DNA from 2 places in the Cedecea sp. NFIX57 genome. Region 1 is predicted to be linked to the other one. Evidence: predicted binding sites of a transcription regulator. Region 1 holds the regulator's gene; the other holds the start of a gene.
What was found. The regulator PurR, encoded in region 1, represses purine synthesis genes. The targets are predictions, from matches to a motif close to CANGCAAACGTTTGCNTG.

Region 2: purL (phosphoribosylformylglycinamidine synthase) is a predicted target of PurR. The motif match lies at 1,818-1,835, and genes of this name have one in related genera.

The regions. Positions count from the first base shown of each region.
Region 1 covers NZ_FXAS01000026.1:63,905-68,094, forward strand. Annotated here, with positions in the region: gene punC (purine nucleoside transporter PunC) at 1-817, opposite strand, end outside; gene punR (DNA-binding transcriptional activator PunR) at 932-1,870, shown strand; gene purR (HTH-type transcriptional repressor PurR) at 1,867-2,892, opposite strand; gene cydH (cytochrome bd-I oxidase subunit CydH) at 3,185-3,274, shown strand; gene sodB (superoxide dismutase [Fe]) at 3,358-3,939, opposite strand; gene B9Y90_RS19615 (C40 family peptidase) at 4,112-4,190, opposite strand, start outside.
Region 2 covers NZ_FXAS01000014.1:43,435-47,624, forward strand. Annotated here, with positions in the region: gene tadA (tRNA adenosine(34) deaminase TadA) at 1-212, shown strand, start outside; gene mltF (membrane-bound lytic murein transglycosylase MltF) at 103-1,653, opposite strand; gene purL (phosphoribosylformylglycinamidine synthase) at 1,902-4,190, shown strand, end outside.

The sequences.
Region 1 (4,190 bases):
GCAGCAGCTGTTTGCCGTTCCACTTTTGCAGCGCGCTGCGGCAGCCATAGCCGCCGATCAGGAAGGCGACCGTTTGCGGCATATAGCTCAGGCCAATTGCCGCTGGGCTGTAACCCATCTCATTCAGGATAAACGGCGAGCCGGTGAGCCAGGCGAAAAAGCTGGCTGAGCAGGCGGCGTAAATCAGTACGTTGCCGCCGTAAACGCGGGAACGTAATAAAGAGAAGAAGCTGACCTTATTGTCCTCAGTTTGCTCGTGGTGCTGCGTCCGGGGCTTGAGGCGCAGCGTAGGGATCATCAACAGCAAAGCGACAGCAAACAGCACGGCGAAAATCGCCTGCCATTCAAAATGGTTCAGCAGCCAGCTGCCTAGCAGCGGGGCCAGCGCCGGGGAAAGCCCGACCAGCGGCATGATGGTGGCAAAAATGCGACCAGCACGGTTGGCGGGGTAATAGTCAGTCACCAAAGCCTGCCAGCTAACGGCTGCCGAACAGACGCCCACGGCCTGAATAAAGCGCAGCACCAGCAGTGTGGTGGCATCCTGCACCCAAAGCATGCCGATACAGCCGATGGCAAACATAGCCAGGCCAATCAACAGCACGGGTTTTCTCCCGAAGCGGTCGGAAAGCGGGCCCCACATCAACTGGGCAAAAGCAAAGCCGGCGAGGAACAGGCTCAGGCTGGCGCTTACCGCAGAGGCGGTGGTGCCCAGATCTTGTTGAATGGCGGCGAAGGCGGGCAGGTACATGTCGGTGGCCAGGAAGCCCAGCACGCTCAACCCCGCGAGCCAGATAAGAAATCCCTTTGATGGTTGCATATTTCACTCTTGATTTTGATAGCAGGTTAACGGGGCAGGAGTCTACGGAGTGCAAAACCGCTTGTGAAACGCTAATATTTGCGAGTTGAATTCAAATTTTTTGCAGGCAAAAACATGTGGTCTGAATATTCACTGGAAGTGGTTGATGCTGTGGCTCGAAACGGCAGCTTTAGTGGCGCGGCCCAGGAGCTGCATCGCGTGCCCTCTGCCATCAGCTACACGGTGCGTCAGCTTGAAGAGTGGCTGGCCGTGCCGCTGTTTGAACGGCGTCACCGGGACGTTGAGTTGACCGCCGCCGGGGCGTTTTTTCTCAAGGAAGGTCGGTCTGTTATCAAAAAAATGATGGCAACGCGCCAGCAGTGTCAGCAGATAGCTAACGGCTGGCGCGGGCACTTGTCCATTGCGGTAGACAATATTGTTAAACCTGAACGTACCCGCCAGCTGGTGCTGGATTTTTATCGTCATTTTCCGGATATCGAATTACGCATTTCTCAGGAAGTGTTCAATGGCGTGTGGGACGCGCTGGCGGACGGACGGGTTGAGGCGGCGATTGGCGCCACGCAGGCGATCCCGGTCGGGGGGCGCTATGCGTTTCGGGACATGGGCGCGCTTAGCTGGCGCTGCGTGGTGTCTGCCGCTCATCCGCTTGCGCAACGGGAAGGTATTATTCTGGATGACGACATTCGTCCCTGGCCGTCCCTTGTGCTGGAAGACACATCCCGTTCTCTGCCCAAGCGTATTACCTGGCTGCTGGACAACCAGCGCCGGGTGGTGGTGCCGGACTGGGCGTCCGGGGCGGATTGCCTGATGGCAGGATTATGCATTGGCATGGTGCCGACGCACATTGCCCAGCCGTGGCTCGTCAGGGGCGACTGGAAGGAGTTAACGCTGGAAAACCCGTTCCCGGACGCGGCCTGCTGCCTGACGTGGCGGCAAGATGATGCCTCGCCCGCGCTGAGCTGGTTGCTGGATTATTTGGGCGACAGTGAGACGATGAATCAGGAGTGGCTGCAGGAGCCGGGTAACATACTTCCGGCTCCCGAAGAGGCTTAGCGGCGGTAATCGCGGAACGGGCCGTCGGCCACCGAGCGGCGTTCAATCAGACGCGGATGGACTTCAATCGTCTGCGACTCTTCGCGCTTATTAATGATGCGGTCGAGCAGCATGTTAAAGGCCGTTTCGCCCAGGCGCTCTTTCGGCTGGTGGATAGTGGTCAGCGCCGGAGAGAAATAGCGGGCGTTGCGCACGTTATCGTAGCCGATGATAGAAATGTCCTGCGGCACGCGCAGCCCCATTTCGTCCGCGGCGCAAATAGCACCCATCGCCATAATATCGCCGCCGCAGAAAACGGCAGTAGGGCGATGCGGTTGATTAAGCAGTTGCTGCATGGCGCGGTAACCGGACTCTGGTTCGAAATCACCCTGAACCACCCAGTTATCCGGCACTTTGATATTGGCTTCTTCAAGCGCCTTCAGGAACCCTGCATGGCGGCCGCCGCCGGTGTTACGCTCCAGCTGACCCGGGATAGCACCGATATCGCGATGGCCACGTTCAATCAGGTAGCGGCCTGCGAGGTAGCCGCCGTGGAAGGCGTTATCAACTACGGAGTCGGTAAAGTCGGCACGAGCTTCGCCCCAGTCCATCACTACCATAGGAATATGGCGGTACTCTTCCAGGGTTGAAAGCAGCGTATCAGGGTATTCGGAGCACATGACCAGCAGTCCGTCTACGCGCTTTTGCGCCATCATGGACAGGTACGCGCGCTGCTTTTCAAAGTTATTGTGCGCGTTGCCCAGAATCAGGGTGTAGCCCTTGGCGAAACAGCTGTTCTCAACGGATTCAATAATTTCCGCAAAATAAGGGGCTTCGCTTGAGGTGGCGAGCAGGCCGATAGATTTGGTGTGGTTGACCTTCAGGCTGCGCGCCACGGCGCTCGGCGAATAGTGCAGCTCTTTGATGGCCGCCCAGACGGCGTTGCGCGTCTCTTCCGCCACAAAACGGGTCTTGTTAATGACATGTGACACAGTGGTGGTGGAAACGTTTGCGCGCTTCGCTACGTCCTTAATCGTTGCCATTAGATGTCACTCCAGACCATATCGTAAACTCCTGATAACTCATGTGTTAAACGTTTGCCTTCGCTAACTCCTGGGGCAACACGTTGGTTGCAGGCCTGTCGGGGATGCGACATACAGCGGGAGGAGGGCGTTGCCGGGCGATACGCGGTAAATTAGCGAAGGATTTTGGCTTATCCCGGGGCAAAGTGGAAGAGGGAAAACCGATATCTGTGCAAATCCAGCAGGATTTTTATCGCTAATTGTGGGAAAATCACCCCACATACACTTTGTAGGGAAATAAAAGGAGCTTACGATGAGTACCGATCTGAAGTTTTCCGTGGTGACGACGGTTATCGTGCTGAGTCTGATTGTTGCCGGGGCGCTTACTGCCGTTCTGCACTGATTTACAAAGGGCCGCGAAAAGCGGCCCTTCTCTTAAACAGAAGAAAAGCGTTGCTTCCCTCCTTCGTATTTAACCGCTAAACATCAGCCCGCCAGGTTTTGCGCAACAAATTCCCAGTTGACCAGCGCCCAGAAATGGTCGAGATAGACCGGGCGCGCGTTGCGGTAGTCGATGTAGTAAGCGTGTTCCCACACGTCCACGGTCAGCAGCGGTTTTGCTCCGGTTGTGAGCGGGGTGCCTGCGTTAGAGGTCGAGACGATAGCCAGGCTGCCGTCGCTATTTTTCACAAGCCAGGTCCAGCCGGAGCCAAAGTTTTTGATGGCCGCTTCGGTGAACTGCTTTTTAAAGGCTTCCACGCTGCCAAAGGCGTGATTGATGGCGGCCAGCACGTCACCGGTCGGCTCCCCGCCGGCATTCGGCGCCAGGCAGTGCCAGTAGAACGTGTGGTTCCAGACCTGAGCCGCGTTATTGAAGATCCCGCCGTCAGATCCTTTCACAATCTCTTCCAGCGTTTTGCCTTCAAACGGGCTGCCTTTGATCAGATTATTCAGGTTAGTGACGTAGGTCTGGTGATGTTTGCCGTAATGGTATTCGAGGGTTTCGGCTGAAATATGCGGTGCCAGCGCATCTTTGGCATAGGGCAGGGCGGGTAGTTCGAACGACATGGCTTCACTCCTTGTTATTTTGTTTCACAATATAACTACAATTTGTGTAGTTATAAGGTTAGCAAATTACAGCTGAGTGAAAAAGCCAAATGAAACAACAAAATAAAACAGCCCGTTGCCGGGCTGTTAACATTTTAATCAGTTTTATTAGTCCTAAAGGGCGCGGAGAAGATTAACGAATAGTTTTCGGCGTCATCACCCGGCGAGCACCCACGTAGTGGCGCTGCCAGTAATCTTCGCTGAGGGAGGTG
Region 2 (4,190 bases), on a different contig from region 1:
GCATAGGCCATTTAGTGTTTGGGGCGCGTGACGCTAAAACCGGGGCGATAGGCTCGCTGATGGACGTGCTCGGCCACCCCGGCATGAACCATCAGGTGCAGGTCAGTGAAGGGGTGCTCGCGACAGAGTGTTCAGCCATGCTGAGCGATTTTTTTCGCGCTCGTCGCCTGGAGAAAAAGGCCCTAAAGGAAAAGGCCCATAAGACGGACTAGCCAGTTCAACCGGGGCAACCGCAGGGTAAGCCTCGGCAAACTTGTCTGCCTGGAGCGCCTTCTTCTGTTTCTCCTGCAAATACCCTTCCAGACTTAGCTGATACTTGCGGATGTTTTCTACATACGCGTAAGCCTCGTGTCCACGAGCATATCCATAGGTTGTTTTGCTGTAATAAGGCTTCAGGCTAAGCAACGGCAGACGTGTTTTCACATCGGCCCAGCTGTCCGGGTTGCCTTTCTGTTTGGCCGTCAGCTGGCGGGCATCCAGCATGTGGGCATAGCCCATGTTATAGGCCGCCAGCGCGAACCAGATGCGCTCGTATTCCGGTACCGTGACCGGTACTTTGCTCATCATATCTTTCAGATACCGGCTGCCGCCGCTGATGCTCTGTTCAGCGTCCAGCCTGTCGGTGATGCCGAGGCTTTGGGCCGTATTTTTTGTCAGCATCATTAACCCGCGCACGCCCGTCGGCGAAGTCGCGTGGGTATCCCAGTGGGATTCCTGATAGGAAATTGCGGCCAGCAGCGGCCAGTCAATGTCATCGGAGTACTTTTCAAACAGCGGCTGGAGTTCCGGCAAAACGGCATCCACCGCGTTCAGGAAGGTTCGGGTATCGACGTAATCAAAATCGCCGATATGCCCCAGGTATTTTTCCTCAACCCTTGCCAGCGTCCCGTCACTGCTGATCTGATTATAGAAATCGAGCAGCGCGGCGCTCATGCTGTCGTCGCCATCGCGTTTGGAGAACCAGGTCACCGGCTGTTCATCGGTGACGTCCAGAGCAACGGCCAGTTGAGGATGTACGCGCTGGAAAAGGCTGATGGCGATGGAGTCCGAAACGGTAAATGCGATATTGCCATCCACCACCTGCTGTAAGAGCTGGTTGCTGGTTTGTTTGGCGTCGATGCTCCAGCTCAGGTCGGGGTACTGAGCGTCTTTTAGCTTTTGCAGATCGCTAACCACGGCCTGGCCGGAAGAGAGCACCAGTTGTGAAGGTTTGACGCCGCCTAGAGATTTAGGGCGCGGGCTACCCACGCGGTAGACCATCTGCTGCGAAACGGAATAATAGGTCGGCCCCGCCTGGTAGTCGCTGCTGCGGCGAGAGTTGTACACCAGGCCTGCGGCGAGCAGGTCGGCGTTGTCATTGTCCAGGTCATCAAATAGCGCGTTGATGTTTGGCCGCACGACCACTAACAACTTCACGCCAAGGTAGTCAGCGAACTGTTTTGCGAGTTCGTAATCGAGCCCCGTTGCCTTGCCGTTAATCATCGTCCAGGTGAGCGGCGATGAAATGGTACTGACGCGCAAAACCCCCCGCGCTTTGATCGCGGCGATACGGTTTTCGGCTTGATTGAAACCTGGAATGGAGGGCCATAAAGCCACTGCCAGCAACAAGGTGACGATACCGATAAGCAGATAATTAATCTTTATTATTTTCAAATAGATAACATTCTGCAGCAGGATGAGCCTTAGCCAACAATAACCATGATTTGTCTGAACCCCGTGAGTGAATGAGGCGCATTTTGCGTAAGAAAACGCCAGTAAGCAACTTTTAAGAATATATCGTTTACTTTTCGTGCAATAAAAACTTCTGCTGTTATTTCTACGCAAACGGTTTCGTCGCGGCGGAGGATTCTCTATAATGACGCCCGTTTTCCCCCCTTCGCCCTGAAGACGAGAGATCTTTAATGATGGAAATTCTGCGTGGTTCGCCTGCTCTTTCGGCATTTCGTATTAACAAACTCCTGGCCCGTTTCAACGATGCTAACCTCCCGGTAAGCGATATTTATGCCGAGTATGTTCATTTTGCCGACCTCGAGGCACCGCTGAACGCCGACGAGCTTGCCCGCCTGCAGCGGCTGTTGAAGTATGGTCCAACCCTCGCAGAGCATGCGCCGGAAGGCACCCTGCTGTTAGTGACCCCGCGCCCTGGCACCATCTCCCCCTGGTCTTCTAAAGCTACCGATATCGCCCACAACTGTGACCTGCCGCAGATTAAGCGCCTTGAGCGCGGCGTGGCCTGGTACGTTTCCGGCAGTACGCTGACTGCTGAGCAGTTGCAGGACGTGGCAGCCCTGCTGCACGACCGCATGATGGAGAACGTGTTTACCTCTCTGAACGATGCGCAGCAGCTGTTTACCCAGCAGCAGCCGGCTCCGGTGCAGAGCGTTGATCTGCTCGGGAAAGGGCGCGATGCGCTGGTAGAAGCGAACATTCGCCTTGGCCTGGCGCTGGCGGAAGACGAAATCGACTACCTGCAGGATGCGTTCAACAAACTTGGTCGTAACCCGAACGACATCGAACTGTACATGTTTGCTCAGGCGAACTCCGAGCACTGCCGCCATAAGATTTTTAACGCCGACTGGATTATCGACGGGCAGAAACAGCCAAAATCGCTGTTCAAAATGATCAAAAATACCTTTGAGAAAACGCCGGATTACGTGTTGTCTGCCTATAAAGACAACGCTGCGGTGATGGAAGGTTCCGCCGTCGGCCGCTTCTTCGCCGATCGTGAAGCGGGGCGCTATGACTTCCACCAGGAAGACGCGCATATCCTGATGAAGGTTGAAACCCACAACCACCCGACGGCCATCTCTCCGTGGCCTGGCGCGGCAACCGGCTCCGGCGGTGAAATCCGCGATGAAGGCGCGACCGGGCGCGGCGCGAAGCCAAAAGCGGGCCTGGTGGGCTTCTCCGTGTCTAACCTGCGTATTCCGGGCTTCGAACAGCCGTGGGAGCAGGATTTCGGTAAGCCAGACCGCATCGTTACCGCGCTGGATATCATGACCGAAGGCCCTCTGGGCGGGGCGGCGTTTAACAACGAATTTGGCCGCCCGGCGCTGACCGGCTACTTCCGTACTTATGAAGAGCAGGTGAACAGCCACAACGGCGTGGAGCTGCGTGGCTACCACAAACCTATCATGCTCGCGGGCGGGATCGGCAACATCCGCGCCGACCACGTCCAGAAGGGCGAAATCACCCCTGGCGCCAAGCTGATTGTGCTGGGCGGCCCGGCAATGAACATTGGCCTGGGCGGCGGGGCGGCTTCGTCGATGGCTTCCGGCCAGTCCGATGCGGATTTAGATTTTGCTTCCGTGCAGCGCGACAACCCGGAAATGGAACGCCGCTGCCAGGAAGTGATCGACCGCTGCTGGCAGATGGGCGACGACAACCCAATCCTGTTTATCCACGACGTTGGCGCGGGTGGCCTGTCCAACGCCATGCCTGAGCTGGTCAGCGACGGTGGACGTGGTGGCCGCTTCGAGCTGCGCGATATTCTTAACGACGAACCGGGTATGAGCCCGCTCGAAGTCTGGTGTAACGAATCTCAGGAGCGCTATGTACTGGCCGTTGCGCCAGAGCAGCTGCCGCTGTTTGATGAACTTTGCCGCCGCGAACGCGCGCCGTATGCGGTGATCGGTGAAGCTACCACCGAACAGCACCTGACGCTCAACGACAGCCACTTTGATAACCAGCCTATCGACATGCCGCTGGACGTGCTGCTGGGCAAAACGCCGAAGATGGAGCGCAACGTCGAGACGCTGAAAGCCAAAGGCGATGCCTTCAACAGCAGCGAAATTTCTATTGCCGATGCGGTGAAACGCGTTCTGCACTTGCCAACCGTGGCTGAAAAAACCTTCCTCGTGACCATCGGCGACCGCACGGTAACCGGTATGGTGTCCCGCGATCAGATGGTTGGCCCGTGGCAAATCCCTGTCGCCAACTGCGCGGTGACTACCGCCAGCCTGGACAGCTACTACGGTGAAGCGATGTCTATCGGCGAACGTGCGCCAGTAGCGTTGTTGGACTTCGCGGCATCCGGCCGTCTGGCCGTGGGCGAAGCCTTAACCAACATCGCCGCGACCCAAATTGGCTCGCTGAAGCGCATTAAGCTCTCCGCAAACTGGATGGCCGCAGCCGGTCACCCTGGCGAAGATGCTGGTCTGTATGAAGCGGTTAAAGCCGTGGGCGAAGAG